DNA from 4 places in the Paenibacillus sp. BT-177 genome. Region 4 is predicted to be linked to each of the others. Evidence: predicted binding sites of a transcription regulator. Region 4 holds the regulator's gene; each other region holds the start of a gene.
The links. The regulator Rex, encoded in region 4, represses fermentation and respiration genes when NADH is low (regulators of the CRP and FNR family bind a similar motif). The targets are predictions, from matches to a motif close to TTGTGAAATATTTCACAA.

Region 1 (7,940 bases), on a different contig from region 4:
GAATGTCATGTGGAAATAACTCCGGCATGGAAAGACCGGTTTAAGAAGTTTTTCCTGAACAACAAGTTTGTGTTATTCCTGTTGGTATTGCTGCTGATCGGTTTGAATATCTTAGTGCTTACCAAAATTTCATACATATTTACGCCTGTCATCGTGTTGCTGAAAACGATCATTCTCCCGGTCATTTTGTCCGGTGTATTGTACTATCTGCTCAATCCGTTGGTAGATGTACTGGAGCGAAATAAGGTAAAGCGGGTATACTCCATTGTTGTCCTGTTTTTGCTCATTATAGGGATTATCGCTATTGTGATTACATCGGTGGTACCTGTGATCCGTGATCAGATACAGGGCCTTATCCAAAATGTCCCTGCCTATACCGAGCAAGTCAAACAACAGTTTGAGCGACTGATTGGCAGTAACTTTGTCAACCAGTTCCAGAACACCATTCAAATAGATCCATCTGAACTGGCCTCCAAAGCTTCTGAAAAGTTATCTGGCTTTATCAATAATGCATGGACGGGTGTGGGAAGCTTTTTGGGTGTGATTACGGAAACTGTGCTTGCGATCGCTACGGTTCCGTTCATTTTGTTCTATTTGCTGAAAGATGGACACAAGCTGCCGCAGTGGATTCTAAAAATGCTTCCACCTATGTTTCGTAAAGAGACAGATCGTATCATGACCGAAATGAATCATCAGGTCAGCTCGTATATTCGTGGACAGATTATTGTCAGCTTCTGTATTGGAGTGCTGCTGTATATTGGTTATCTGATTATTGGATTAGACTACTCTTTGACACTTGCGGTCATTGCGTCCTTTACGAGCGTGGTTCCCTACTTAGGTCCTGTAATTGCCATTACACCCGCGTTAATCGTAGCTATAGTTACCTCACCGATCATGCTGCTCAAAATGGTTATCGTATGGACAGTCGTACAGCTTATTGAGGGTAAATTTATTTCACCACAAATTATGGGTAAATCTCTTCGAGTACATCCGATCACGATCATCTTTGTTATTTTGACAGCTGGCAATTTGTTTGGTGTGGTAGGAATTGTACTAGCGGTTCCAGGTTATGCCGTCTTGAAAGTAATCGTGACCCATCTGTTTAGTTTTTTTCAAAAGCGTTCACATCTTTATGAAGCAGATAAAGTAAAGTAAAAAGCAAGTCTCTATAAAAAGTAAACATGGCTAAATATGTGCGGTAAATCTGCTATTTTGCCCCTCTTGGTTAACTGTGGCTTTACGTGCTATAATTAATGCCTATTCGTATTCCAAAATAGAAAGGTCAGACTTTTTATGATAAAACTCAGCATTCTTGACCAATCTCCGGTATCGGAAGGCATGACGCATGCACAGGCATTACAAAAGACTGCTGAGCTTGCTATAGAGGCGGAACGCCTGGGCTATCATCGTTTCTGGGTATCCGAGCATCATGCAGCCTCTAACCTTGCAGGCTCCAGCCCGGAGGTATTGATTTCACACCTGGCTGCCCGTACCTCTACCATTCGAGTGGGGTCGGGTGGTGTGATGCTGCCTCATTACAGCGCTTATAAAGTAGCGGAAAACTTCCGGGTATTGGAGGGATTGTATCCGGGACGCATTGATCTGGGTCTGGGGCGAGCGCCTGGAGGAATGCCGATTGCTACCAGAGCTTTGCAGGAGGGGAAAATGCGGGGCGGCGTTGATCTGTACCCCGAGCAGCTGGATGATCTGCTAGCCTATTTGCACGATAGCACAGGCAACCAGCATCGCTTCGGTTCGCTACAGGCGATGCCGCTCGTAGAGACCGTGCCGGAAATGTGGCTGCTTGGCTCCAGCGGCGATAGCGCAGGTCTGGCCGCCGAGCGTGGCGTAGGCTTTGCGTTCGCGCAGTTTATTAATGGTGAAGGCGGCACAGGTGCTATGAAGGGATATCAGGAAAGCTTCCAGCCTTCCCAGCATAGTGAGCAACCGCGTTCGCTTGTTGCCGTATTTGCGATCTGCGCGGATACCGAGGAGGAGGCCAATCGTTTGGCTTCCAGCATGGACTTGTCCCTGGTGCTTTTAGAGCAGGGCACGCGTTCCGCAGGGACACCTTCTGTCGAAAAGGCGCTTGCGTATCCGTATACGCCATATGATCGGATGCGCATTCGTGAGAATCGCAAGCGTATGGTGGTCGGTTCACCCGAACAGGTCAAGCGTCAGCTTGAGCAATTATGCAAGGACTATAATGCACAGGAGATCATGGTTGCGAGCATCATTCACGACTTTGATGCCAAAATGAAATCAATACGCCTCATGGCTGAAGCATTTGGACTGTCCTCTGTACAGGCTTAATGCGAATGGCCAGAATTAAAAGATCACAGCTTTAGGGCTGTGATCTTTTTTTGATTTTTTGAGGAAATATTGAACGTTACGCATTGTAAATTAGAAGGAATATGCCAGTTAACACTTGATAATGATTATCAATATCTTTATTATATAAAGATAGAATGAAGTTTTGATGAATGTCGTGCGTTAAGCCCGTGACTATATATATTGGATTAGGGAAAGGGATGATTCCAAATGTTTCGTCTGAAAACGGCAAATCTGGATATTGCTTATGAAGATCGATTGATAGTAGAAGATCTGAACGTAGAAATACCGCAAGGGAAAATCACAGCATTGGTAGGTGCAAATGGCTCCGGTAAGTCGACCATTCTGAAAACGATGGCTCGCATCATGAATCCTAAAGGCGGTAGCGTTCTGTTGGATGGTAAATCCATTCATAAGCAATCCACCCGGGAGGTAGCCAAGCAGTTGGCTATTTTGCCGCAGAATCCGACTGCGCCGGAAGGGTTGACCGTGACGGAACTGGTATCTTACGGACGTTTCCCCTATCAAAAAGGTTTTGGTTCCATGAAAGCGGAAGATCGCAAAATGGTAGAGTGGGCCATCCAAGTAACGGGAATGAGCGAATTTCACGATCGTCCGATTGATCAGCTTTCTGGTGGTCAGCGTCAGCGTGCCTGGATTGCTATGGCGCTTGCGCAAGATACGGATATATTGTTTTTGGATGAGCCGACTACATTTTTAGATATGGCGCATCAACTGGAAGTGCTGCATCTGTTAGAGTATCTGAATACTTCGGCAGAACGCACCATTGTTATGGTCGTGCATGACTTGAACCATGCAGCCCGGTATGCTCAGCATATGATTGCGATCAAAAAAGGGAAAGCGAAGGCGGTAGGAGCCCCGACTGAGGTTATGACCCCCGATGTGCTGCGTGAGGTGTTCGGGATCGAGGCGGATATTGTTACTGATCCTCGTACAGGGGTACCACTCTGTCTTCCGTATGCTTTGGCTGGTCAGCCTGCGGTAAGCCAAGCAGTAAAGGGAATGAATGTAGAAGAGAAGCAAACGGTGGGTTCTGTTGCCGAGCGGCGTGATGCTAGACCACAAGTAGCAGCAAGAGGTTAGAGCGTCATCAAGTGGCAGCATCAGCGGTAAAGGGTCTGTGGATATTGGCATGTCCGTCACGTTTTGGGTAAAATAGGTTAAGAACCTAAACCAAGCGACATGAAGGAGGATGCTGTATGTCTGTCTATTCATATAATGCCGTAACACCAGCCAATCAGGAGGTTTCTCTGGAAACTTACACAGGTAAAGTGCTGGTTATTGCGAATACCGCCAGTAAGTGCGGACTTACCCCGCAATATGGGGATTTGCAGAAGCTTTATGACGAATATAAGGATCGAGGACTCGTTGTTTTAGGCTTCCCTTGCAACCAATTTGGCGGTCAGGAGCCGGGCAGCAGCGAGGAAGCGGCTGAATTTTGCCAATTGAATTACGGGGTTAATTTCCCGGTATTCGCCAAAGTGGATGTGAACGGACCGGATACAGCAGCTCTGTTTGAATATTTGAAGAAGCAGCAGCCTGGAGAACAGGAAGATGGTACAATTCAGTGGAATTTTACGAAATTCATTGTAAATCGTGAAGGTGTGCCTGTGGGGCGTTTTGAGCCTAAGGAGTCACCGGAAGCGATGAAAGCTGCCATTGAGCAGTTGTTATAATAGCTTCGTGTAATTCCAAAGTATATGTATAAACAAGGTCTGATTTCTGCCTGTCTCAGGGGAAACAGACCTTTTTTTATTCTCTAAATGAGCATTTACCTAAGAATTGACGCATCGTGTGGAAAGTCTGTTCCAAGGGCATAATCAGGGTGCAGACAGGGAAAACTGTATGGAGCAAAAAAAGATTTCAGCAAACGGCTGATCTAAGACATCCTTACCTTTTTAAATGTGGACAAACTGTGAATATCATAAAAAGCTATTGTAATGTGAAAAATATCACATTATAATAAGCGCATGAAGTGAAATAAATCACAAGAAGTAACGAGTTACCTAAGTGAAAGTATTCACAATTATTATACATTTTATGCCCACACTCCAAGGAGGAATTCAACATGAAAGTAGCAGTTATCGGATGTACACACGCAGGTACAGCAGCCATAGTCAACACAGCTAAATGTTATCCAGATGCCGAAATTACGGTTTATGAGCGTAATGACAATATTTCATTTTTATCTTGTGGTATTGCACTGTACGTAGGTGGTGTCGTCAAAGATCCACACGGATTGTTTTATTCGTCCCCAGATCAACTGGCTGATATGGGTGTAGTGACCAAGATGCTTCATGAGGTAACGAGTGTGGATACAGCCGGCAAAACGCTGCATGCACGTAATCTCCAAACAGGTGAGGAATTTACGGACACATTTGATAAATTGATTGTGACTACTGGATCGTGGCCAATTATTCCGAAGCTGGAAGGCATTGAACTTGATCATATTTTGCTCTGCAAGAACTATAATCATTCGAATGAAATCATTGAGAAAGCCCAGCACGTTCAGAACATTACAGTCGTCGGAGCTGGATACATTGGTGTTGAACTGGTAGAAGCTTTTCAAATGAACGGTAAGAACGTAACGCTGATCGACAGTGCTGATCGTATATTGAATAAGTATTTAGACCATGAGTATACAGACCGGATTGAGAATTCCCTGAGAGAACATGGCATTAAGCTGGTACTTGGCGAGACAGTAAGTCGTTTTGAAGGGACTAACGGTAAAGTAAGTAAGGTCGTGACCTCCAAAGGAGAGTATGAAACAGAGCTTGTTATACTCTGTATCGGTTTCCGACCTCAAACGGATCTGCTCAAAGGTCAGGTAGATATGTTGCCTAACGGTGCGATCATTGTGGACAATTATATGCAAAGTAGCTGCCCGGATGTGTTTGCAGCAGGCGACAGTTGTGCAATTCGTTATAATCCGACTGGCAAAACAGCTTATATCCCATTGGCGACGAATGCGGTTCGAATGGGGACGCTGGTGGCACGCAATCTGGTACAGCCGACCATTGCCTACATGGGAACACAAGGAACCTCGGGTATCAAAATTTACGAAGATAATATTGCGGGAACAGGAATGACAGAAGCCGCAGCAACCGACGAGGGGATGACTGTAGAAGCTGTAACCATTGAGGACAGCTATCGTCCTGAGTTTATGCCAACCTCTGAAAAGGTGTTGCTGAAGGTTGTATATGAGCAGGAGACACGGAGAATTGTTGGGGCGCAAATTATGTCGAAGGTCGATTTGACGCAATCCATTAACACGCTGTCTGTAGCCATTCAAAATCATATGACCATTGACCAGTTGGCTTTTGTCGATTTCTTCTTCCAGCCGCACTATAACAAGCCTTGGAATTTCCTGAACGCGGCAGGTTTGCAAGCATTGCCTACAATATCCGAACGGAACCCAGTTACTGTATAATTCAATTTGTCTGTGACATTGTTCATAAGTTTGTCAACAATCTGAAGCGTACGGATGAATCCTTATAGTACAATATAGAGAGCATAAGGATTAGGGGGAGACTTTATAATGGATTTGTTTTATATCCTTTTTCTTGTAGTTGTTGCAGCCGTCGGTCTGGGCGGAGTTCTTTGGTTCTTGAGAGCTGTTGAAAAGGAAGAATACAATTAAATGTAAAGCGCGTAGTAGCGCAGTAGATGTAATAAAATAGAAAAACAGTCCTTTATCCAAGGGCTGTTTTTTTATACTTTAGAAAGTGATTTTTTTCACAAACAAAATCACTGATTTTAAATAAAATATAAAAGAAGAATATTTTGTTTAAAAGATATTAAAGGAGCGGGGGCAGATGGCAAGCTATAAACCGGGGCAAATTGCCGAAAAGACGGTGGAAACAGGAGTGGCCAAAGCGAACAACCCGTGGACTGTGGCGGTGGTATTGGGATTTTTGGCAGGTGCATTTATTGCACTCGGGTTTTTGCTGGATATACGCGTTATTGCAAGTGCACCTAAAGAATGGGGGAGTATTGCTACCTTTATTGGAGCGGCAGTGTTCCCTGTAGGTCTGGTGTTAGTTTTGATCGCTGGTGGGGAATTGCTGACCGGCAATATGATGGCAGTGCCTTTGGCGAGATGGGCAGGACGAATTAAGACAGGAGCTATGCTTCGTAATTTGGCGATTATTACGCTCAGTAATTTTGCAGGTGCATTATTTGTTGCATTTTTCTTCGGGCATGTTCTGGGCTTGACCGAAACGGGTCCTTACCTGGATAAAGTGGTGGATATGGCAGGACATAAGCTGGATGAAAGCTTTTTGCAGTCTTTTATATCAGGTATAGGATGTAACTGGCTTGTAGCACTGGCTGTATGGATGGCGTATAGCACAGACTCTATCGGCGGCAAAATTATGGGAATTTGGTTCCCGACCATGGCCTTTGTTGCTATTGGGTTTCAGCACGTTGTTGCCAATATGTTTCTCATTCCGGCGGCTATATTTGCAGGTCATTTTTCATGGGCAGAGTATGTTATGAATTTCATTCCGGTCTGGTTGGGGAATTTAGTAGGAGGCAGTCTGTTTGTGGCTGGAGCCTACTGGCTGGCCTATCTGAAAAAAACTCAAACCAACACACATTCCGTGAATGAATCTCAAATTACTTCTTCCGTTGCATCCAATCCGTTGAGTGATCATGCATAATCACGTTACTTTATGAAGCAATGAACAAAGCAAATCCGCCATGACAGGCCCGGGGGAACGAAACCTGTCATGGCGGATTTTTTGGGAGTGGTCCATGATTTGGCATGGAGGATGAGTGTGCTCTCGTCCATAATGCCTTGATCTCTTTTACCCTGGGTATGTAATGATGAAACAGCATGATAAAAAAATAATTATGATTTTTAAAATCCGTTTTGCTCTATACAGCAGGCGGATTTTTATATATTTTGGAGAGATGCTGTGTGGTAAAATCCTTCTCTTGCCATAGGCCAAAGCTGTAGATATGATAAGAACAGTGTAATTTTTGGAAACGGTAACGGAAAGGAGCATTAACACCATGGATCACCGCAATAGCGCGCCTCTTGAGGCCACACTTCAACACAACTTACACAGAGGACAGCGGATGACGGAGCAGCAGGACGGTATTTTTCCGGCCGTATGCCCGTTGGATTGCCCGGATACGTGTGGGCTCCTGCTTCACAAGGAAAATGGAAAGATAGTCAAGGTGACTGGTAATCCGGATCATCCCATTACCAAAGGGGCTATATGCAACAAAGTCCGGAATATGACCGAGCGAGTATATGATCCGGATCGGGTGCTTTATCCGTTGAAGCGTGTAGGCGCCAAAGGGGAAGGGAAGTTTGAACGAATTAGCTGGGAGGAGGCGGTCGATACCATCACAGGTCGGTTCAAGGAGCTGATACGTACGGATGGACCGGAATCCATTCTCCCCTACAGCTTCTATGGAAATATGGGTGTATTGAGTGTGGATGGAATGGATCGCCGCTTTTTCAACGCGCTGGGTTCAAGCCAACTGGATCAGACGATTTGCAGCGTGGCTGGGAATGAAGGTTGGGCATCCGTTATGGGGTTTAAGGGCGGTACGAGCCCGGAGGATACAGAGGATGC
Region 2 (7,940 bases), on a different contig from region 4:
ATCAGGCCCGAAGATTCTGAAATTACGATTCTCTTCATTTAAAACAACCACATCTTTAACGTATTTACCTAACACAGACATATCTTGTGCAATCACTTTACCAGGCGTGGAGTTATCCAACGCATAGTTACGGAAATCAGGCAATTTCAAGTCTTTAATAAGGCTACCTGCATTCGCAACAGGATTCATTCCCATTCGTTTATCGCCAGTAGGCAAAATTTTAGCAATCTCTGCTTTTAACCGACCGTTTTCGTCAAACAATTCCTCTGGTCTATAGCTATTCAGCCATTCTAATAAAGCAGGCGCGTGCTGCATATTTTTTTGATCAACCGGAATTGGAACCTGGTGGGCACGGAACGAATTTGTATTCGGCACGCCATCCCATTCCTTTGGACCTGTCCAGCCTTTAGGTGAACGGAAGATAAGCACTGGCCACGCCGGACGAGTAAGGTCATTATTTTCACGCGCATTCTTTTGAATAGCTTCAATCTTTTCGATGGCAGTATCCAATACTTTCGCCATTTCTGGATGCATGTGGTTAGGATCTTCACCTTCAACAAAGAATGGTTCCCAACCCAAACCTTTAAAGAACGAGGTTAACTCTTCTTTTGATTGGCGAGACATAATCGTTGGGTTACTAATTTTGAAGCCATTTAAATGTAAGATCGGCAGCACTGCGCCATCCGTGATTGGATTGATAAATCGGTTAGAGAACCACGAAGCGGCCAATGGACCCGTTTCAGCTTCACCATCCCCAATAACAACAGCCGAGATCAGATTCGGATTATCTAAAATAGCACCCACACCATGAGAAAGGGAATAGCCCAGCTCCCCACCTTCATGGATAGATCCAGGGGTTTCAGGCGCAGCATGTGAAGCAATACCGCCAGGGAATGAAAATTGTTTGAACAGTTTCTTCATACCTGGGATATCCTGCGTGATTTGCGGATAAATTCCGGTGTAGCTTCCATCAAGATATGAATTTGAAACCATAACTTGGCCGCCGTGACCAGGACCTTCAATGTAAAGCATGTTCAAATCATATTTATTAATAACACGATTAAGATGAGCATAAATAAAGTTTTGGCCTGGAATCGTGCCCCAGTGTCCAATAGGCTTAACCTTTACATCCGAATCTTTCAAAGGTTCTCTCAACAAAGGATTGTCTTTTAAATAAAGCTGACCTACTGAAATGTAGTTCGTTGCACGCCAGTATGCATCAAGTTTTTCCAAATATGTTTTAGACGAGTAATCTTCTAACACGGGTGATAAAGCCATGGTGTCCACTCCCTAGTAATTTTGTTTGTAATATTGTTTGTAATTTATTTCCGGAAATTTCATCTACATGTACATCATAACGCTACGCTGAATTAATTCAACCTTTTTCACAAGTGATACGGTCCAATTTTGTGAAATTTTGAACATACTATGAAATATAAATTAAAAAGACAGTAAAAAAGCTCTTACATTAAAATATATAGCAGGATAAACCAATAAAATTTGTGATAAATGAAGAGTTTGCAGACTCTAATCCTTTTTCAAAACTATAAAAAAAGACCGGAGAATTCTCCAGTCTTTTCATTAGTGTACCGATACAAAGGTATTAAATTTCAAATATTTGTAGTGAAATCGCATATGCGAAAATTCAAATGGGGTACCGTTATCCAAAAAGAAAACACCCTCCATAATGCCTACGGGTTCATTTTCTTTCAATTGCAGTAGCTTTTGATCATTCTCTTCAGACGGTTCTGCAAAAATAGATAAAAAGGATTTGGTGACGGCCAGGTTCCGCGAGTCCTCCAAATAATTAAAAATGGAACCCTCAATAATGGTCTGATTTAAATCCTGGACAATTTTAATGGGGATATAGCCCGTTTCGATCATAAATGGATCATCATCAAACAGACGCAAGCGAACGATTTTATAAACAAAATCATGAGTGTCCAAGAACAAATCGCGCTGTAGTTCTTCTGTCGGTGGAATGACCTCAAAACTCAATACTTTGATTTTTGGCTTTTTGCCATGCATTTGAAAATTATCAGTAACTCCTAGATTAGAGCCCTCGTAGTTAAAGATAGATTCATTTCTTATGTATAAGGGATTAATAAATGTCCCGGAACCTTGTTTTTTGAAAATAATTCCGACACTCTCCATTTTAGTCAGAGCACGTTTAATGGAACTACGACTAACCTGGTAAGTCTCACTAAGACTACGTTCATCTGGCAATCTCATATCTGCAAACTTTCCAGCGAAAATTTTCATTTTAAGATCGTCAATAATTTGCTTATAGACAAATTGTGTCATATAGTACTCCTCTTTCAGGTCTTCTATAACTCCATATAGTTTACCATAAACATGCCCATTTCATCTCATGTTTGTTTGTGTCCCTTCTACTTTACATCCTTATGCATAATGCTACCATGACATATACATCACACCACTGAAACATATCTGCAAATCAGCAAAAAATACAGCACTTCCACATTAACATCCGCATAGGACCAAGCCTGTTTCGAACTTTGTGGGTTGTTTGACTAGACCAGGCTAAAATCCTTGAATACATTGTTATTATTTATCTCGTTCAAAGGTTCTCTAATTAGAATGGTGGGGGGGAGATCACATTGGCTATCCGCTACAGCGTCATCATTCCAACCTATAATCGCGCCCAGCAGCTGTTGCTCACACTCGCTTCATTTGAATCACAAACCTACCCGAAGCAACTATTCGAAGTCATTGTAGCTGATGATGGTTCTACAGACGGAACGAAAGAAATGGTCGAAGGCTTCAAAGCATCCTATCCCCTTATCTATGTGTCACACCCTGAACAACGCGGTCGATCTGCCGTTCGAAATTTGGGACTGCGCCGAGCAAAAGGGCTATACATCATTTTCTGTGACGCTGACTTTTTGGTGCTGCCTCATTTCATTAAAACCGTGAGCCGTTATCACCGCAAGTATCCCAAATCTGTGCTTTCAGGCATTCCGCACTCGTGGGACGATGCATTTACCCACTATCACCCTGATTTTTCTGTGGAAGAAAAAGAACATTGTCGGAGCATACTTACACAATCCGGCTTATGGAATCCTGACTTTGAAACAGCGAATGAAATTACCCCGGTCATAACGCCAGAAGATATCCTTCATCAAACAGGTGCACTGTCTAAAGTCGTTAGTCCCACAAGGGTTCCTCCCAATACGCAGAAACAATTTGCCTCAACGGACGTAGCTCCCTGGATGATGCTAGTAACTCGTTGTGTGGCCATCAGACGCAACCACTTAATTCGTATTGGAGGTTTTAATGAACGGTTTGTGCTGTACGGACTCGAAGACTGGGACCTTGGCTATAGACTGCATCGCTTAAAAATCCCTTTTTATTGCATCAAAGAGCTGGTCGGATATCATCAGGAACATCCAACCCATCTTAGAGGTAACGTTTTAAATACGGAAAATCTGAGAATCATGTATGAAACTTACGGGTTCAATGACTCTTCGTTAAATTTATTCGCTCTAATTCCTCCATCCGAGGATTTTGAGACCTACAAAAATACGCTACGAGTATTGCGCAGGGGACTCCGTTCCAGGTTAACACGTTCATCAGCTATGTTGTTGAGAAGGACACTACGCATTGCTGCCAAGCAGTTTTATTATCACAACAACACCCCAGCATACCAACAATCATTACGAGCGATACAAAAGAAAGCTGAGAACCGGAAAAGCCGAGTCGCTCGTGTGTTACGAGAAATGTTAGTAAAGTCTGAAAAGCTGGTGTAATAACAAGAGGGCGGAAGGTCATGAGATATATACCTGGAAGCAGGTTCTGTCTTGGATAGATAATGTCGTATATTAGATTAGTCAAATCATAAATATAGGTTAATTGCGGAGGATTTCATTTTCAGGAGGTAATTCATCGAATGAAAAATCCACAATCGAATGAGATTGTGGATTTATGTGACTTTATCTGGATGCAAAACAGCAGCTATTTCGTTTACTTTTGTTTATCTGTTAATGTTCTCACTTCAATAGGATGCAGGTTTGCCTCGATCTGAGCCCGCTGCGGTTCATACCACTCTGGTAGCATTAATTTCTGCCCCAAAGATTCCGCAGGTTCATCGTTAGCAAATCCCGGTGGATCTGTAGCAATTTCAAATAGTATGCCGCCCGCTTCTCTGAAATATATCGCATTAAAATATTGGCGGTCGATGATTGGGGTCAGCTGATAGCCATAATGCTGGACTGTGCTTCTCCAGTCTTCATGTTGCTCGAAATCTTTTGCGCGCCATGCAATGTGATGTACCGTGCCTGCTCCACCAAAGCCTAAGCCCATTTTGACCAGCGGAACATCCACAATGTTGCCGATTTCTCCAGCGGACTGATAACGAGCATATTCGACGTCTTCGTCGATTTTCGTAAATCCGAGTATGCTCTCCAATGCATCCATCGTTTTCTGTGGATTGACGCTAAATAGTACGGCGCCTCCGAACCCTTTAATGGCGTTATCAGCCGAAATGCCATCGTAAGACCAAGTACTGTTCGCTCCTTCTGCACGTTCAACAAGCTCAAGACGTAGGCCCTCATTATCCTCGAATTGAAGATACTGTTCATTAAAACGGCTTGTTTTCGTAACTTCAATACCAAAGCTTTGCAAACGGTGCTGCCAAAAATCAAGTGAACCTGGCGGTACCACATACGAGGTTATGCCCACCTGACCGCCTCCGACTCGCCCTTTGGGGGTTCCTGGTGCCGGGAAAAAAGTAATAATCGTTCCAGGACTTCCTGCCTCGTTACCAAAATACAAGTGATAAACCTCAGGAGCATCGAAGTTGATTGTTTTCTTCACTAACCGAAGTCCAAGAATACTTGCATAGAAGTCGACATTTGCCTGCGGATTACCAGCAAAAGCTGTAATATGATGGATACCTGTAGTTTGAAGTGACATATAAAATCCTCCTTTAATCGTAGAAATCCCTATTTTTCATCATTGGTAATTTTTAATGACTTAGGTTCATGTATTAATGAAGTATTGCATCAATGGAATATGGACCTGCGCCTATCAACGCAATACCGACTACGACAGCAATAAGAACCAGCGGATATTCATAGCCATTAGCGGTGGCCCAGATCCCGTTTTGACCATGTACTTTGACAATCGCTCCAAGCATCGTCATCGTAATCAACAATGCTGCCAGTGGAGTAAGCAGTCCTACAGCAAATAGAGCTCCTCCCAGCAATTCCATCAATCCAGCGGCCACGGCCATCAATACTCCGGGCTTGATCCCGATTGATTCCATCCAACCACCGGTACCTTTTGGACCATAACCACCAAACCAGCCAAAAAGCTTCTGAGCCCCGTGCCCCACGAATAGCAATCCAACCACCAAACGTATCAACAACAATCCACTCGCCAACATAAAATCACTCTCCATAGTTATTATTTATTATTTAAAGATTTTTAAATTAGAGATATTAGACAAAATTAAATTCATGGCTTAACGATTTGAGCCTGTTCTTTTCTTAATTTTTCAGGAGTAACATCATCTCCATTCAGATCATAAATCGTAGCATTCAAAAGTATGCTTTTGATAGAGCCTCGAAAGATTTGAAGGTATTCTTTGCGAAGATCCATTTGTTCCGTTTTTTCAATTTCAGTTAACCCAACTTCTTTTGCTTTTTTTGCCAACTGGTTAATTCTTTCTAAAATCGCAATCATGTGTATACCTCCCTATTCAAAATTTGCTGTTGTTTTATCTTTAATTTATTTATCTTGATATAAAGATATAATATTTTATTGTTCTTGTCAACCCTTTATTAAAGAGAGGAGAAAATGAATCCTTGAGTTGCTTCTCCCCCTAATATCAATGCTATCTCCATGCTGGTAATACTGGTATTTTTGTACCATCGCAGTGACCAGACCATCGTAGGTACGATGGATATCCTGATAAGATCGCTTCTTTATCTGGATATCCATCGGGTACGAATACGAAGCAGCCTTCAGTTCAACTGTATACACGTCCCAAATACAATTCGAAACCCAACAGCTTTGAAACAGACTCTTAGTCCAGCTCCTGTCCATCATTTTCAATTTGGATATGACCACAATACAGACACTGATGGGTACAGTTTTGTGTCAAAGCCGGCTGTCCCTCGATCTTCACATCACTTTTCCCATTCAGCCAAGGCATGGTCAGAACTGGAACACACGGAGCCTTTTTCACGCCATAGATGTCCACCATCTCACTGGCCTGCACGGCCGGATTTAAAGGACTGGAGCAATTTCCAAAAGACTGAATGTTCACTCCTGGAACGTAATCTCCAATGTTCATTTGTGCTTTATTTTTTACGTAGACGCCATGGCTAAAAGGTCTCTTCAAACGGGCAGGTTGTGTGCCATAACTACAACTTAAGATCGCTCCTGCCACGACATAGCTTTTTTTGCACCCGTTCCCGATCTTACCTGGGCTTCTCCCACTTACCCCATCCTCCTTAGTGCTTCTATCTCAACTCTTTGCACTCGAATACCTGTAAAAGATCGGCGCAGCAGGCTTTCTGCAACGGCCAAATGAATATAGATATGAGGTTCGATCAGTCCCTCAATCCGAAAAACAGGGGGCTCTATCTCCCCCTGTCTCAGTATCAAACGCTTCAACGTACCATTGGGATACCATTCCGTATGTGCGGACAAACAGTCCACCATCGGCGGACGAAGCAACCAGTATACCTCCTGTCTGGCCTGCTGGAAATTGGTAAGGATGGCCACTTTCCATTTCAGTCCCGGCATATATTTCTCCAATAATACTTTCATCCGATCAGACACCAGCGGCAGGGGAAATTCCAGAAAATCCGGGTACACTGTTTGTGGATCGGTATGTACAGCCAAAAAAAGAGGATCATCCTGCTGCTCTCCCTCGGCCTCCGTCAGGATATCTTCTACTTGCAAAGGAGACAGCGCAGCAGGCTCCACCCGATGTTTTACCCGCTCGTCTATCATCAGTCGAAAATATCTCAATGCAGCCACTCCCTTTTGCTAACAGCATCCCTTACCTGTGTAGACCACTCCAAACCAATGGCTCCTCTACGCTGCTCATCGGTAAAAATGACTCCTTGTACGTTTGCACCCGTAAAATCGGTTCCGATCAAACAGGCCCCTTTAAAGGATGCACCTGTCACATCTGCTCCAACAAAGCAGGCATCCGTGAGGTCTGCCCCGTCCAAGGACGCTTTTTGTAGTAACGCCTCTTGAAAAATGGCTCCTCGTAACTGTGCATCATGAAAACGGGCTCCCTGCAAGCTCGCCCCTGTGAAATCTACGCCAGCAAAACCCAATGCCTCCCAATCCAATGAAGCATCTGATCCATATCCGGCGTTACCCATAACGACATCCAATATGGCCCCTTTCATCGAGCATCCGCTAAAATTGGCTCCATGAAGCAAGCTGTATGTCAAATCGATTCCATTTAACTGACTTTCCTGCCACACCGTTCCTACCAGGACACAGCCATACAAGCGACTATGTTCCATTCCGATTTGGTGAAAAGCCGTATAGCGGAAATCCAACTGACTATAATCTCCGTCCGACAGTTGAACTTGGGTCAACGCCTGATAGCTGTACGCATGTTCTTCTTTTTCATCCAACCACGACCCAATCTCATTCGCCTCCATGGCTCTGCGATCTTCTCGATATACCGATACACTATGATCCAAATATTCACCCACACGAATCTCGAACGTCTCTTCTCGCTCCATCTCTTGAAACTCCGGTAAGCACACAGCCTGTTTCATCGCCAAGCGAACCACATTCACAACGAGCGCATGAATGTGTACCGCTGCCTCCAGCATAACCTGCTCCCATTCAAGCTCTGATAGAGAAACTTGCTGCTGCTCTACCTCCCTTCGCAATTGCTGCTGCAAATCGGTCCAGTAGGAATATGCCCAGCTTGTGTTCCA
Region 3 (7,940 bases), on a different contig from region 4:
GTGATAAGGAGATTATTTTCCAGGGAGATCACACTTTCTCGTCAGGTAAAGAGCGGCAACAGCTGATTGACCGCACACTGGAATGGCTGGATGAACAGGAAAATATTCAACGGGATTGGCAGCACTGGATGATCTGATTGCAGGGTGTAACGGATTGTATTGGAAATTGCGCCTCCGCCGGAGTAAAATGAAAGAGTAACACTATACTGGCGTGTGGAGGTTGGCAGCGATGACATTACCCTCAATTTTTGTTGCGCATGGTTCACCGACACTGGCTGTAGAAAATAACGCATATACCAGCTTTCTTGCAAAGCTGGGCGCGAGCCTGCCCCGACCCAAAGGAATCATCATTTTTTCCGCGCATTGGGATAGCCCCGATCAATGTATCGGCGCGGATGATCAGCATGCAGCGTTGCACGATTTCTACGGCTTTCCCGAAGAAATGTACTCACTTGATTACCCTGCACCAGGCGATCCAAAGCTGTATGAGGAGATAGGGCATCTGTTCAGTCAGCATAACCTGTTCCACCAGCCGGTTCGGAACCGGGGACTGGATCATGGAGCATGGGTGGTTTTGCGGCATATATATCCTGATGCGGACATACCAGTCGTACCCTTATCCATTGATTCACGGCGCGATCCTCAGGAGCAATATGAGATTGGACGGATGCTGGCGCCACTGCGTGAACAAGGGATTTTGATCCTTGGTAGTGGAGGCTTGGTCCACAACTTGCGGACACTCAAGCAGACGAGTGAGCCAGCCGATTGGGCCGTTCAATATGATGACTGGATTGCACAGCAGCTTCAAGACTGGAATTTGCGTCATCTGTTCCAATATGACAAGAAGGCTCCATATGCCAAGCAGGCGGTTCCTTCGTATGGAATAGAGCACTTTTCGCCTTTGTTTTACGTGATGGGGGCTGCCGATCATGATCGCTCCGCGCGTAAGCTTTTTCAGTCGTATGTCCTTGGCTCATTGAGCCTCAATTGTTGGGCTTTTGGTCAAGAAAATGATCTGTAAATGTAAGAAAAAGAACTTCCGAAACCACATGGTGTGTGGGGTTGGAAGTTCTTTTGGTGTGTTCTTCTGTGATTAATTAGCAGGCACGTTCTTTTTTAGCCAGGCGGATACTTGCGGAGTTCGCTTATCTTCATTTTGATCCAATAGTGTCATAAATGCCTTCAGCTTTTGAATGTAGGTACTCTTCGAATCCCTGTTGCGTTGAACGACGAGCTGATACCCTTTTTTGGCATTGGGGCGAATCTTCCCGGTGTCATCATCGAATAGTGGTGTATTGTTCGTACCATAAAAAGTATAGAAGAAATAGAGATCATGTAATGATTTCACTGCCTGTGTACGATTGGAATGTGGATATTGGGTTATAAATGACTCTTGCGCCAGCACCCTTCCGGCTAACTGTTGATAACCGATGTGTAATGCCGCATCCTTGGTAGCCGGCTGTCCAGATTCCGTTGCCATGATGTCAATATAGCTGCGGATATCTGCGGTAATGTCATTTCCGAATACTTTATATTTTTCATAGTTGATGACTGGGTAAAACATGCCTTCTGCGGTTTCAAGTTTGTAGCCGGCATCTCTGGATTGAGTGAGTAATTTTTTCAGTTTTGCATCGTTTGTCCGACTGATTACATTAGTGAACGAATCACCGGGTTTATAGACTTGATTAATCTTAGTTTGAACAGAGGTCGGATATAAGGTCTGTGCATATGAATCCAATTGCTGTTTCTGTGCATTTTCTAAATGTAGCACTAGGATGGTAGCTTGAGAGGCAGGAATGGATTGAATATGTTTTTGCAAATAAATGAATGCCTGAGGTAGCTTACCTGGTTGGCGAAGTAGCTGCTCGAAGGTTTTGGAAATATGTTGTACAACTTCTGCTTGAGATATTGTAGTAGATGTCGCTGCTTTGGCTGATGTCGTAGATCCCAATCCGATCGTCTGTACTGTGAAAGTTACTGCTGCGAGCATGAGATAGGCTTTGGTGATTTTTTTCATGGTATAACCCTCCATTAGGTTCTTTGATGTAACTGTAGTGTACAGGGTAAATGTATCGTGAACATTCCATGTTGTATCCAACTTGTAAACGTTCGGGGGAAAGATGAACCCGAAAAAGGAGTCTCCAAGTCAGGATGGACTTGAGGACTCCTTTGTTCACTTAAATAGATGAGGGTGCAGCATAGCCATACATTAAAGAGAAGCAGCATGGCTGAACAAAAAAACAACCATTTTCCAGAGGATAACGGTTGTTTTTTGGATAGTTAAGCTATTTTTCGATTGGGATCCGTTTGATAAGTATCTTTATTTTTACCAAACAGTCCACGCAGGAAGGGCAGTACCCAACGGTCAAAGCCGATTCTTCCGGCATTTGCACCAGCAACGATAAGGAAGATTTCAACCAGCAGGTAGATTGCATTGGTGCTTACTGTACCCGAGAACAGGAACGAGAAGTTCATAACCATAGCCATCAAAGTAGCCAGTGTAGTCAATGTACCAAGCAGCAGGCCAACCCCGACCAAGAACTCACCCAATGGGATCAGGACGTTGAACAAACCGACATTCGGCAGGGCAAAGGCTTCAAGGAACGATCCCCACCAGCCTTGTACAGCGGGGTGATCTCCGCCTGTTTTAGCAATGGCCCCCGAAATAAATCCACCTGCATCGAATCCGCCAGTCAGCTTCTCAAGTCCGTGGGTCATCCATTCATAACCTAGATAAACCCGTACTACAGTCAGCAGCCACATTGCTACTTTGTTCTCACGTAACCAGTTGTTAAACATTCAAATCACTCCTCTTTCTTAATCTATAATGATGGGTTGTATTTCATTTTGTTTGGGATGATCATCTTTGCTACACCTTTATTGTATTAGGTTCAGTTACAGTTATTTGTGATAAAAATCACAAACTATAAAATTTTTTTAAATTTTAATGTCTTTAGATAAGTATTCTATAGAGAGGTAATGCCTCAATCAAGACAAAAACAGGAAATAAAGCTTATAATGAGAAAAATAACGATGTGGAGGGATGAACTTGTCCGGGCCCATATTTCAACGAAATCATTGGTTACGTGTGATGGCCTCAGCTCTGTTATGCATGACAATGATATCTTGTTCTGCTTTGTCCAATACGGGTGAATCTAAATCCGTTCCCCAACCGACCCAGCAAGAAACAGAGAAGAAGGTGCTTGAACCGCCTAAGGAGCCATCTGTTCCGGCATTTACAGCTCCGCTTACCGGGCTTCCGGTGGAGCAGCCTGTTTTGGAGCGGCCACTGGCTGTCATGATTAACAATGCCCCGGCTGCGCGTCCACAGGCAGGGCTTAGCGAGGCAGATATGGTATATGAGGTTCTTGCAGAAGGTGGAATTACCCGCTTGGTAGCTTTTTTCCAAAGTCATGGTGGAGATGTGAAGATCGGTCCGGTCCGCAGTATTCGGCCATATTTGATTGAACTGGGCGAAACCTATGGTGCGTTGCCGATACATGCAGGGGGAAGTACAGATGCCTATGCGATTTTACAGCAGCAACGGAAGGAGCATCTGGATGAGATTTCAAATGGAGGGGCTTATTTTTGGCGAAGCAAAGACCGTCGTCCACCACATAATTTATACACAGATGTGAGCAGGCTACGTAAAGGAAGCGAAAGCAAAGGATATACCAAGCAGACGGAAGTTCCAGTGTATCCTTATCTCAAAACCGGCGAAACTCCAGTTATGGTGGACGAGAGTGCCGCATCTGTGCACATCCGGTTTTTGCTGAAAAGCTATCGCGTATCTTATACCTATGATCGAGCCGATCAACGATATAAGCGTTTTGTGAACGAAAAGTCACATCTAGATCAAAATAATAACCAACAGCTCTCAGCGGCTAATGTTATTGTGATGAGCACGAGGCATCGAACGCTAGATGATGTAGGCAGACTAAGTGTTGAACTGGACAGTAGCGGAGAGGCCATGGTGTTTCAACAAGGACAGTTAATACGTGCTGAATGGCAGCATACATCTGGCGATGCGATTCGGTTTATGAAAAATGGGGTTGAAATCCCGTTAACACCAGGTACATCCTATATACATGTAGTACCTGCAGATACTTCACTAACGGAACATGTAACGTTTGAAGCGAATTAGAAAACGTAATACACCTAATTAGGAAAAAATTGTCGGATAATGACTCTCTATGTCGGGCATTGTATACGTATATCTAGAAATTTGCTTTTACAAACATTACAAAAACATTGATGAGTGTGATAAGATAGCAAAGGTTGTCTATTGCAGTCGAAACAGGTTGCGGATATTTTCGTAAAGGGGTAATCGTTATGAGATTGAAGAAAAAGGATATATTCTTCGAGACGTTGGAAAATATGGCAGATACGATCGTGCAAGCAGCCGATTATTTTGCCCAACATACTTCAAATTTACAAGATGTGACTTTGTTTACCAATGAGATGAAGAAGTATGAAAATAAGTGTGATGATTACACACACACGATTATTACTGAGTTGAACAAGACCTTCATTACGCCGCTGGAACGCGACGACATCATGGAACTGACAACGACCATGGATGATGTGCTGGACGGTCTTGAAGCGACAGCCTCTCGTTTTTATATGTACAACATTACAGAGCCGGACGAGTATATTGTGCAGTTCGCTGATATTTTGCGTCAATCAGCTTACGAAATTCAGAAGGCTGTACATTTGCTTTCACAGAAAAAATTGTTGGCTATTCGTGAATACACCATTCGCCTAAATGATTTGGAAAATCAGGGGGATGAATTATTGCGTATTTGCATCAAAAACCTGTTTGCAACTGTAACTGATCCTATTGAACTGATTAAACGTAAAGAATTGTACGAACGCCTTGAAACGACAACGGATTCATGCGAGGATGTTGCAAATATGCTGGAATCCATCATTATGCGTAACTCGTAAGGGAGTCCTTTTACATGGATACAAGTTTACTGGTACTAGGTATTGTTATTTTTCTTGCTCTGGCATTTGATTTTATTAATGGATTTCATGATACGGCGAACGCGATTGCTACTTCGGTCTCGACCCGTGCATTGACGCCGCGACGTGCGATTATTATGGCTGCGGTTATGAACTTTCTCGGAGCTATCTTGTTTACCGGGGTTGCCAAGACCATTGGTGGAAGTGTCGCTGACCCTACCAAGCTTACAAACGGTATTGATATCGTCATTGCGACGCTGATCGCTGCGATTATCTGGAATCTTCTAACCTGGTGGTTTGGTATTCCTTCATCCTCCTCTCATGCATTGATTGGTGCGTTGGCAGGGGCGGTGTATGTAGGTGCGGGACAGGATAAATTAAATTGGAGCGGCTTCATCGGGATTGTTGAGGGGCTTATTTTCTCCCCGTTGATTGCTTTTGTTGTCGGTTACATTGTGATGATGATTTTGAAATACATCTTTGCTTATCGTAGTCCGCATACAGTGAACAAAGGTTTCCGCACCATGCAGGTCATTACGGCAGCTATCCAGTCGTTTACGCATGGTACGAATGATGCTCAGAAGGCGATGGGGATTATCACATTCGCACTCGTCTCCGCAGGTTATCAAGACCATTTGGAAGTACCCATGTGGGTGAAAATTTCAGCTGCAACCGCTATGGCACTGGGTACGTCTATTGGTGGTTGGAAGATCATCAAAACGATGGGAACCAAGATTTTTAAAATTGAGCCAATCAATGGATTCGCAGCCGACGTTTCGGGAGCTTCTGTTATTTTTACAGCTACCATGCTTCATTTACCAGTAAGTACCACTCATGCCATTACTTCGGCGATTCTGGGTGTTGGTTCTGCGAAGCGCTTTAGCGCAGTTCGCTGGTCACTAGCTGGTCGTATTGTAATAACCTGGGTAATAACGATTCCAATTTCTGCGCTGTTGTCAGGTTTAATTTTCAAAATTCTTTTCTAGTTTTCTTCATGAATCCCTGAAAAAGAACATACAATATAGGATACACAATAAGCTTCCGTCCGCTTTTTGCGGCAGGGGCTTATTGGCATTCTGGGGCAAAAATACATGTTCAAAGGTTACACATCCAGATAGTTCCACGAGATGTTTTTTAAAAAATACCTGACATCAAAGTAGTCAATTTTTAATAACTCCTGTAGAATAAACAGAAAACTTTGAACCGTTCAACTGACTGGAGGATCTTATGCAAAAACCAAGAAAACTAATAGCACTCATGATTTGTTTGTTTTCTGTGGTTGCCCTGGCCGGTAATTTCGGTGTAGTGGCTCACGCAGAAAATAAAACAAAGTATGATATCGGCACGGATACAACGTTCGCGCCTTTTGAGTTTGAAGATGTAAATGGGAAATTTGTCGGAATCGACATGGATTTACTGGCAGCTATTGCTAAAGATCAGAATTTTGAGTATACCATTAAGCCGCTTGGCTTTAACGCGGCAGTGCAGGCCCTTGAAACGAATCAAGTGGATGGTGTCATTGCTGGGATGAGTATTACCGATGAACGCAAGCAAAAATTTGATTTTTCTGAACCCTATTTTGACTCAGGTGTTGTCATGGCGGTCCGTAAGGATAATGATACGATTAAACGCTATGAGGACTTGAAAGGACAGCGTGTCGCTGTCAAAACAGGAACAGAAGGCTACACGTTCGCGGAATCCATTAAGGCCAAATATGGCTTTACTACAGTTCCGTTCGACGATTCTTCTCAGATGTATGATGAAGTTAAAACAGGTAATTCGGTTGCCTGCTTTGATGATTATCCGGTACTGGCATACGGTGTGACTCAGAATAATGGTCTTAAGCTGGTGACTGATAAGGAAAAAGGCGGTTCTTACGGTTTTGCTGTCAACCAAGGCAAAAATGCGGAGCTGCTGGAAAAATTTAATGCAGGGCTTGTGAATCTTCGCAACAGCGGGGAATATGACAAAATTATGTCCAAATATCTTGGCGAATCCGGCAAAGGTGTGGCCCCTGTAGAACGTAGCCGCTGGGAGCTCATTTCCGCTTCGCTGCCTGCGTTGATTAAAGGGATGGGGAATACGCTGTTGTACACCCTGGTATCCTTGCTCGTAGCCTTTGTGCTGGGACTAGTGTTTGGCTTTATGAAAGTTAGCCATAACAAGGTGTTCCGCGGTATTGCAACTGTTTTTGTTGATGTATTCCGTGGTATTCCACTGATCGTACTTGCATTCTTTATTTACTTCGGTATCCCACAGGCACTCGATTTTAAAATGCCGCTTTTTGTCGCGGCGGTGTTGACGTTATCCCTAAACGCTGGTGCTTATGTGACCGAAATTATCCGCGGGGGTATTCAGTCCATTGATCCAGGACAAATGGAAGCAGCTCGTTCGCTTGGTTTGCCATACCGGACAGCCATGCTGAAGATCATTTTGCCACAAGCAGTGAAAATCATGATCCCGTCGTTTATCAATCAGTTGGTTATTACGTTGAAGGATACGTCAATTTTGTCAGTTATCGGTCTGGTTGAATTGACCCAATCGGGCAAAATCATTATTGCGCGGACGTTCCAATCCTTTGATATTTGGCTGGTCGTTGCGGTGATGTATCTTATCGTCATTACAGTCCTGACCAAAATTTCCAACCGTCTTGAAGGGAGAGTTCGCCGTGGGTAAGATTATCGTTAAAAACCTGAAGAAGAGCTATGGCAGTAACCAGGTGCTGAAAGGCATTGACATGCAAGTGCGGGAAGGCGAAGTTGTATGCGTCATTGGTCCTTCTGGTTCAGGGAAAAGTACGTTTTTACGTTGTATGAATATGCTGGAGGAAATTACAGCTGGTGAGGTCATCGTCGATGACTACAAATTGGGTGACAAAAACGTGGACATTAACAAGGTCCGTGAAAATATAGGTATGGTGTTTCAGCATTTCAATCTGTTCCCGCATATGACGGTGCTCAAGAACATTATGTTCG
Region 4 (7,940 bases):
CAGCGGCTCAAATGATTGTCTGGCTGACTCTGACAGAAACCGGTGATGATGAGGAACTAAACCTGAGCAACCGTGGAGGGGATTTTTGGGAAACAGTAGCTAGTGATTCCGAGTCCTGTCTTGGCCGTTCTTGCCCATGGTTCCGCAAATGCTACTATCATCGTGCACGTCATGAAGCAGGAACAGCGGATGTGGTTATAACGAATCACTCCAAGCTGTTCACCGACGTCAAAGCAAGTCACCAGCTATTGCCCAGCTATGAACATCTGGTCATTGATGAAGCACATCATCTAGAGGAAGTAGCCGGTAAGCACCTGGGCATGCATATGAAATATTTCACACTCGTGCATACGCTGACTCGATTGTTCAAGGACAGTAAGAACGGACAATTGCCTTCGTTACGTCAGCAGTTGGCAAAGTCGGGGCATGAGAAGTCGACGGAATGGGCCTCGACCATTGATCAGCTGTACCCACTCGTGTTAGAGGTTAAGGAAACTTGGGACCTGCTAAGCGATAAGTTGTTTGGTATGTTGCCAGAGCGGTCTGATGCCACACCGGGTGAAACGGGGCAATTTTCTTCGCGTCTCAAACCGTCGGCCAAGCCTGCAAAGTGGGATCAAGCGGCGGCGTTGGAAAATCAGCTTTATGTAACGTTGAGTGAAATTTTGCGCAAGGGCGACAAGCTGATGCTGGATGTCAAGGAAGAACACGACGATTATGCGGCGGATAGTCTCATTACAGATATCACGGGTCTGCTTAAGGATTTGGCGGGGATTAGGGAAAATTTGCGCTTCTTTATACGACTCGATGATGAAACAACCGTATATTGGCTCGAAGCGAGTGGGCAATTCCGTAGTAAATCATTGCAATTTTATGCAGTGCCCGTCGATGTGAGCCGCCAGTTGAAAGAAATGTTTTTTGACAAAAAAAGAAGTATTATTCTGACATCTGCTACTTTATCGGTAGATAAGTCGTTTCAGTACATGACCGATCAACTCGGCTTGCAGGAGGCAGCGGATCAAGGACGATTAATGACGTCACAGCTCCCATCACCTTTTAATTACAGGGATCAGGTGTTGCTGGTCATTCCGCGAGACTTTCCGAGTGTGAAGGGCAGTGTAGGGGATGCACATTTTGTAGAGATGCTCGTTAGCTCTCTAGGAGCGACTGCCCAGGCGACGCGGGGGAGAATGCTTGTTCTGTTTACTTCCTATCGGATGCTCCGGCAAGTGTATGAGCCACTCAAAGAGGCGTTAGCATCCAGCGATATTACCGTGTTAGGACAAGGTGTAGACAGTGGGAGTCGGAGCAAGCTAACCCGTCGTTTTCAGGAAGCCAAGGCTTCTGTATTGCTGGGAACCAGCAGCTTCTGGGAAGGCGTCGATATTCCAGGGAAGGCTTTGACTTGTCTGGCCATCGTTCGCTTGCCGTTTCAACCGCCCAATCACCCGTTACTGGAGGCAAAAAGCGAGCTGCTCCAGCAGCAGAAGAAGAACCCATTTATGAAGCTGTCTGTACCACAAGCAGTTATTCGCTTCAAACAGGGATTTGGGCGATTGGTACGTACAGCGAGTGACCACGGAGTCGTTATCGTTTACGATACGCGTGTGATCGAATCCTATTACGGAAAGCACTTTTTGTACTCGTTACCGGGACCAAAAATGGAGCATATGCCATCGGAGCAAATGGTGCCCCGCATCGCCGAATGGCTCCAATCCGCCCCGGAGACAGAGGCACAACGGACGGACACCTAAAGTCCGTTACAATTAGGGGGAGCAAGTATGAAATCAGATAAAATTTCAGAGGCTGTCGTACGGAGATTACCCGTATATTTACGTTATCTGAATGCACTGCACAAACGGGAGGTGGCTACGGTCTCTTCTCAAGAGCTGGGACAGAGGTTAGATTTGAATCCGGCCCAAATTCGTAAAGATCTTGCCTATTTTGGCGATTTTGGTCGGAAGGGCATCGGTTACGATGTTTCTTATCTAATTGAGAAAATACGCCATATCCTGAAAATTGACCAGCAAATTAATGTAGTATTGGTCGGAGCGGGTAATCTGGGTCAAGCCCTATCAAACTATAACGCTTATTTAAAAGACAATATGAAGATTGTGGCGGTATTTGATGCGTTCCCGGATAAGGTTGGGACCAGAATCAATACCTTAGTCGTTCAACCGATGGATGAATTGGAAGCGACTGTAAAAGAGAAAAATATTCGAATCGGGATTATTACTGTACCTGATTTTGAGGCACAACACGTAGCTGATAGGCTCATTGAGAGTGGAATTGGAGCGATTTTAAACTTTGCACCTATCATTCTCAAGGCGCCGGCTAATATTCGGATACATGCCACAGACTTTACAACTGACTTGCTTAGCCTCGCTTATTATCTGGAGGACGGAAAGGAAGAAGCACAATATGACAGTGAATAAATGGATGATTAAAAACGGTTCTTTTGCCGTGAATGGACCTGAAGCAGGGGTAATCCATGGTTTTATGATTGTGGAGGATAGCCGTATTACTTACATTGGCGAGACTCTGCCTGCGGGTGAGGAAGAGACAGAAGCAATCGACGGTAACGGGTTATTGTTTTTGCCTGGTCTGATTAATACTCATGGTCATGCGGCGATGTCTCTGCTGCGAGGGTATGGAGATGACTTGGCACTTCAAGTGTGGCTTCAGGAAAAAATGTGGCCTATGGAAGCCAAGTTTACATCTACGGATGTGTATTGGGGAACATCCTTGTCAGTGCTGGAAATGCTGAAAGGTGGAACCACAACTTTCCTGGATATGTACGATCATATGGATGAGGTGGCACGTGTAGCTGAAGAGTCGGGCATCCGTGCAAGTTTGATGCGTGGAGCCATTGGACTCTGTTCAGAAGAAGAACAGCGGATCAAGCTGGCTGAGGCCGTGACTTTTGCCCGTAACTGGCATGGAAAAGCAGACGGACGTATCACAACGATGATGTCTCCGCATGCCCCATACACATGCCCGCCAGCGTTTATTGAGAAATTTGTTCAAGCAGCACATGATCTCGATTTACCATTGCATACGCACATGTCCGAGACGATCGCCGAAGTTGAGCAAAACGTACGCGACTACGGTTTGCGTCCAGTTGCACACTTAGATAAGCTTGGCTTTTTCTCCCGCCCTTCACTTGTTGCCCACGGCGTACACTTGAACGACGAAGAGATAGCTTTATTAGCGGAACGAGGTGTGGCGGTTTCACATAATCCAGGCAGTAACTTGAAGCTGGCAAGTGGTGTAGCTAGAGTGCCTGAATTGCTGCGTGCAGGAGTTACTGTTTCTCTTGGAACAGACGGTCCTGCCAGCAATAATAACCTGGATATGTTCGAGGAAATGCGTCTGGCGGCACTCATTCACAAGGGAGTATCTGGCGACCCAACAGCAGTTCCTGCAAATGAAGCACTGCGTCTGGCAACAGAGTATGGTGCAAAGTCGATTGGTTTAAAAGAAGTAGGAGCGCTGGCAGCAGGCAACAAGGCTGACTTTATCGCGCTAGATCTGAATCAGGCCCATTTCTTGCCGCGTACAGATCTTATTTCCCATGCCGTATACTCTGCAAGTGCCAAAGACGTGGCTCATGTGTGGGTAGACGGTCGTCAGGTTGTGAAAAACGGCGAATGCCTGACGATGGACGAGGAACGTATCAAACATGAGGCACAAGCCGCCTTTGAAGGGCTGCTGTCGCGCTAATTCAGGTGTCACATCCCCTTAGAGAGGAAGCACAGGTTTGAAAAATAAGAAGAAATGGATAGCGGTCGCCATTTTGGCCGTAATACTGATCCTGGTCAGCATTTTCTGGTATTATTCCTATGTTACTCAAGACCAGGTGGCTGAGAAAAATGCCGCTATCATGAAGGCCAAGCAATCAGGTGGTCTGGTTAGCACGACACAGACTTGGAAGTCTGTGTGGGATCAGATATATTGGGTGGTTCAAGGAAAAAACGCACAGAATGAAAATATAATGGTGTGGGTTCCTTTTCAAAAAATGGAAGGACAACCTAACGTACCTGTCGCAGATCCAAGCGGTGTTCATACCGAGCTGATGAAAAACGGAGTCGACGAGCAAAAAATGAAAGCGATAATTCAACAGCAACTTCCAAATGCAAAAATTGTAAGACTCCAACCGAGTGTGTTCAATGGCGAATATGTATGGCAACTGTTTTACGATGATGAAAGCCATCATAACTATACCTTTTACCGTTTCTCAGATGGAGCATCGACGGGGATAAAGTATACTTTACCTAATTACTAGCGTGTTATGGGAGTAGTGATGGTGAAAACAATGTATTGTTAAAAGAATGACTGATTGAAGTTGAAAAGACGTAAATGCGATTTAAATCGTATTTACGTCTTTTTTTGCTGCTACGAAAATCACAACTCCTCCACACATTGCCTTCGATATTAGATTCACGTTATGATATACTATATTTTATAAGTGATAGACAAAAATGATAGAAAAATGAGTTGCTGATCTCTATAAGATCATGCAATTTGGTTGTTTGTTGACATTCGTCCCGTTTCTTCTGGGTTTTACATTTTGAGAGGAGGATGTTGTTTGAAATTGCGTGCAGTTCCTATTGTTGTGGCGGCCGTTTTGGCAGCCTTGTTGATGTTTGGGGGATGGTTCATTTACCGTCAGGTTACAATGCAAAGTCCTCTGGAAAAACTGGTATCTCAATATCCAGGCGTGACAAGCGCTCAAATAGATATTAAACAGGATCAGGTCGTATTGAAACTAGACCTCAAACCGCAGGCGGATGTGGCCGGATTGGTCGATGTGGTTAAGCAAAAAGGGCAATCCATCATTGGCAGCCGTACCATTAAGCTGGATATCGCAGATCGTTCCAATTCAGCACTGAATCAATGGTGGTCTGAGGCTATGTTTCCTGTAGCCGAAGCGATGGAAAATAAAAAGTATACTCAAATTTCATCTACAGTTGAGCAGATGAAAAAGAAAAAGGCAGGTATCAAGGCTGATACCGATATGGATTCAAACAATGTCTATATCCGACTCAGCGAAGGCAATGCGACTAAGTTTATCGTTTTGCCACGTCAATCTCAGCAAATGGGGGTATGGCCTAATGCCTAGATGGATCAAGGAAATATTAATCGGTATTGTGCCGGTGACTATTATATTTCTCGTTTTTATTGGGGTGAATATTATCCCTCTTCTGGTTGCGGGCGTGATGCTCAGCGGCTTGTTAATGCTCATGCATGCTCGTGGCGGCTTGGCCGTAGGTGCCGGGCAAGAGCGCAAACGTAAAAAAAATGGTCCGGACAAGCTGACTTTTGAGGAAATTGGTGGACAAGAAAGCGCTAAACAGGAATTGCGTGAAGCCTTGGATTTTTTGAATCGGCATGATGAAATTTCCAAGTTTGGTATTCGTCCATTGAAAGGCGTTTTGCTTACAGGCCCTCCGGGAACAGGAAAAACGCTGATGGCGAAAGCAGCTGCACACTACACCAATTCTGTGTTTGTTGCAGCTTCAGGCAGTGAATTTGTTGAAATGTACGTGGGTGTCGGTGCAGGTCGTGTCCGTGAGTTGTTTCGGGAGGCTCGCACTCGTGCAGCCAAGGAAAAGAAAGAAAATGCAATTATTTTTATTGACGAGATTGATGTTATTGGTGGTAAGCGTGAGGGTGGACAGCAACGAGAATATGATCAGACTTTGAATCAGTTGCTGACGGAAATGGATGGCATTTATTCGGCAGATACACCGCGGATATTACTTATTGCGGCAACAAACCGTAAAGAAATGCTGGACAGCGCCTTAACGCGTCCAGGACGCTTTGACCGCCATATTCAAGTAGACTTGCCTGATAAGAAGGGCCGTCTTCATATCCTTAAAATTCATGCCAAAAACAAACCGATTCAGGAAGATGCTAATTTGGACAAAATCGCTGAGGAGTCTTACGGTTTTTCCGGTGCACAGTTGGAGAGCGTCATGAATGAAGCGGCCATCTATGCAATGAGACAGGATCGTCAAATGATTGCGCAGAGTCATCTATCCATGGCGATTGACAAGGTGATGATGGGTGAAAAAACAGACCGAGAATCAACATTGGAAGAGAAAAAACGTGTAGCGATTCACGAGCTGGGACATGCTATTATGGCTGAAATCGTCCGTCCCGGTAGCGTAAGTCAAGTAGCGCTCAGCCCGCGTGGGAAAGCGCTCGGTTACGTGCGTCACAATCCACAGCAAGAGCATTATTTATATACCAAGCAGTACCTGGAGGAGCAGATTATGATCTCGCTCGCAGGGGCTACTGCGGAAGAAATGTACTATGGCGGTCGAAGTACGGGCTCAAGTAATGATTTTGAGCAGGCGCTGAACATTGTTCATACGATGATGACTTCCGGTTTGACTTCTCTTGGGATTATTAACATGGAAATGGTTACAAAAGAGGAACTTATGCGGGAAAATGGCGAAATTATGAATGACCTGCATAATCGGACTTTGGAGTTGCTGGAAAAGCATCGTCCTGTGTTCGACAATTCTCTTGACATTCTGATGAAGGAAGAAACTCTGTCCGGGGATCAATTTAGATGTCAATTTAGTGAAAATGCTTTATTACCAGCATAATTTTTTATGCTGGTTATTTTTTTTTACTTTTAGTCCGTGCTAAGATATTATTATCTATTGGGACATAAACATGTATTTTTCGACAAAGAAGGATACAATATATGAGAGTGACCAGGAAAGGGTGGAGTTAAGAACCATGCAATTTAAAAAAATCGGCGTCATTGGCGGCGGCACCATGGGACAAGGTATTTCTGAAATGCTTGCGTCCAAAGGAATCGATGTGCTGCTAGTAGAGCAGACACCAGAGAAACTAGACTACGCTTATAATATGATTGAAACAAGTCTAGACAAGCAACTGGAAAAGTGGGCAATCACCCAAGCAGAGAAAAAACTGATTTTATCTCGCATTGAAAAAGTATCCCATCTGGCGGAGCTCGCTAGCTGTGATATGGTCATTGAAACCATTACAGAGAATCTGGACGAGAAAAAGGTTGTTTTCCAAGAGCTGGATCATGTGTGTCCAAGCAACATTATTCTTGCAAGTAATACATCCACGCTGAGCCTGACCGAGCTTGCCAGCTCGACCAAGTATCCAGAGCGTGTTATTGGTATGCACTTTATTTATCCAGTATCCCGTATTGATCTTGTAGAAATTATTCGTGGTTTGAAAACTTCAGACGATACCTTTGAAAACACGAAAATGTTCGTAGAAGAAATCGTGGAGAAAAAAGGAGTCATGATTTATGAATCTCCTGGCTTTGTAACTAGCCGGATTATCTGTCTGCTAATTAACGAAGCAGCTCATGTACTTCAAGAGGGCGTAGCTTCTGCGGAAGATATTGACGATGCTATGCGCATCGGCTACAACTTCCAAAACGGTCCTTTGGAAATGGCTGACCGCTTTGGTCTGGATTCCGTTTTGGCTGCTTTGGAGCGGATGTTCCGTGAATTTGGCGAACTGAAATACCGTCCGTCCATCGTCCTGAAGAAAATGGTACGTGCAGGTAATCTGGGCGTGAAATCGGGCGAAGGCTTCTTTAAGTATGACAAGGATGGTGACCGGATATGAAAATTCTCGTAATCAACGCAGGGAGTTCTTCCCTGAAATACCAATTGTATGATATGACGGACGAGTCCGTTTTGGCAAAAGGATTGGTAGAGCGTATCGGTATGGACTCTTCAATTCTGACGCATAAACCAACCAATAAGGAAGAATACACTGAAGTTAGCGAAATTTTGGAGCATACTACTGCCATCCGTAAAGTGCTGAATGCACTCACAGATGCAGAGCATGGTGTTATCTCCAGTATTAGCGAAATTCAGGCTGTGGGCCATCGTGTGGTTCATGGAGGTGAAATCTTCAAACAGTCAGCGCTCGTAACT

Region 1: a site for Rex is predicted at 6,076-6,093, ahead of OIU26_RS11400 (formate/nitrite transporter family protein). Genes of this name have one in related genera too.
Region 2: a site for Rex is predicted at 1,408-1,425, ahead of OIU26_RS19780 (phosphoketolase family protein). Genes of this name have one in related genera too.
Region 3: a site for Rex is predicted at 2,906-2,923, ahead of OIU26_RS10250 (DoxX family membrane protein). Genes of this name have one in related genera too.

The regions. Positions count from the first base shown of each region.
Region 1 covers NZ_JAOYTP010000003.1:220,544-228,483, reverse strand. The annotation lists gene OIU26_RS11425 (AI-2E family transporter) at 10-1,155, shown strand; gene OIU26_RS11420 (LLM class flavin-dependent oxidoreductase) at 1,294-2,313, shown strand; gene OIU26_RS11415 (ABC transporter ATP-binding protein) at 2,542-3,435, shown strand; gene OIU26_RS11410 (glutathione peroxidase) at 3,552-4,028, shown strand; gene OIU26_RS11405 (FAD-dependent oxidoreductase) at 4,421-5,782, shown strand; gene OIU26_RS11400 (formate/nitrite transporter family protein) at 6,168-7,013, shown strand; gene OIU26_RS11395 (molybdopterin oxidoreductase family protein) at 7,369-7,940, shown strand, end outside.
Region 2 covers NZ_JAOYTP010000007.1:152,338-160,277, forward strand. The annotation lists gene OIU26_RS19780 (phosphoketolase family protein) at 1-1,278, opposite strand, end outside; gene OIU26_RS19785 (GntR family transcriptional regulator) at 1,582-2,304, opposite strand; gene OIU26_RS19790 (glycosyltransferase) at 2,622-3,770, shown strand; gene OIU26_RS19795 (ring-cleaving dioxygenase) at 3,985-4,935, opposite strand; gene OIU26_RS19800 (DoxX family protein) at 5,009-5,407, opposite strand; gene OIU26_RS19805 (DUF896 domain-containing protein) at 5,479-5,706, opposite strand; gene OIU26_RS19810 (DUF4280 domain-containing protein) at 6,050-6,415, opposite strand; gene OIU26_RS19815 (hypothetical protein) at 6,466-6,984, opposite strand; gene OIU26_RS19820 (pentapeptide repeat-containing protein) at 6,999-7,940, opposite strand, start outside.
Region 3 covers NZ_JAOYTP010000002.1:893,645-901,584, reverse strand. The annotation lists gene OIU26_RS10265 (alpha/beta hydrolase) at 1-137, shown strand, start outside; gene OIU26_RS10260 (dioxygenase family protein) at 230-1,021, shown strand; gene OIU26_RS10255 (hypothetical protein) at 1,094-2,017, opposite strand; gene OIU26_RS10250 (DoxX family membrane protein) at 2,281-2,799, opposite strand; gene OIU26_RS10245 (DUF3048 domain-containing protein) at 3,050-4,144, shown strand; gene OIU26_RS10240 (DUF47 domain-containing protein) at 4,333-4,947, shown strand; gene OIU26_RS10235 (inorganic phosphate transporter) at 4,962-5,951, shown strand; gene OIU26_RS10230 (amino acid ABC transporter substrate-binding protein/permease) at 6,193-7,641, shown strand; gene OIU26_RS10225 (amino acid ABC transporter ATP-binding protein) at 7,634-7,940, shown strand, end outside.
Region 4 covers NZ_JAOYTP010000001.1:277,275-285,214, reverse strand. The annotation lists gene dinG (ATP-dependent DNA helicase DinG) at 1-1,754, shown strand, start outside; gene OIU26_RS01390 (redox-sensing transcriptional repressor Rex) at 1,782-2,435, shown strand; gene OIU26_RS01385 (amidohydrolase) at 2,422-3,723, shown strand; gene OIU26_RS01380 (cell wall elongation regulator TseB-like domain-containing protein) at 3,761-4,285, shown strand; gene OIU26_RS01375 (hypothetical protein) at 4,589-5,122, shown strand; gene OIU26_RS01370 (AAA family ATPase) at 5,115-6,617, shown strand; gene OIU26_RS01365 (3-hydroxyacyl-CoA dehydrogenase family protein) at 6,754-7,626, shown strand; gene OIU26_RS01360 (acetate/propionate family kinase) at 7,623-7,940, shown strand, end outside.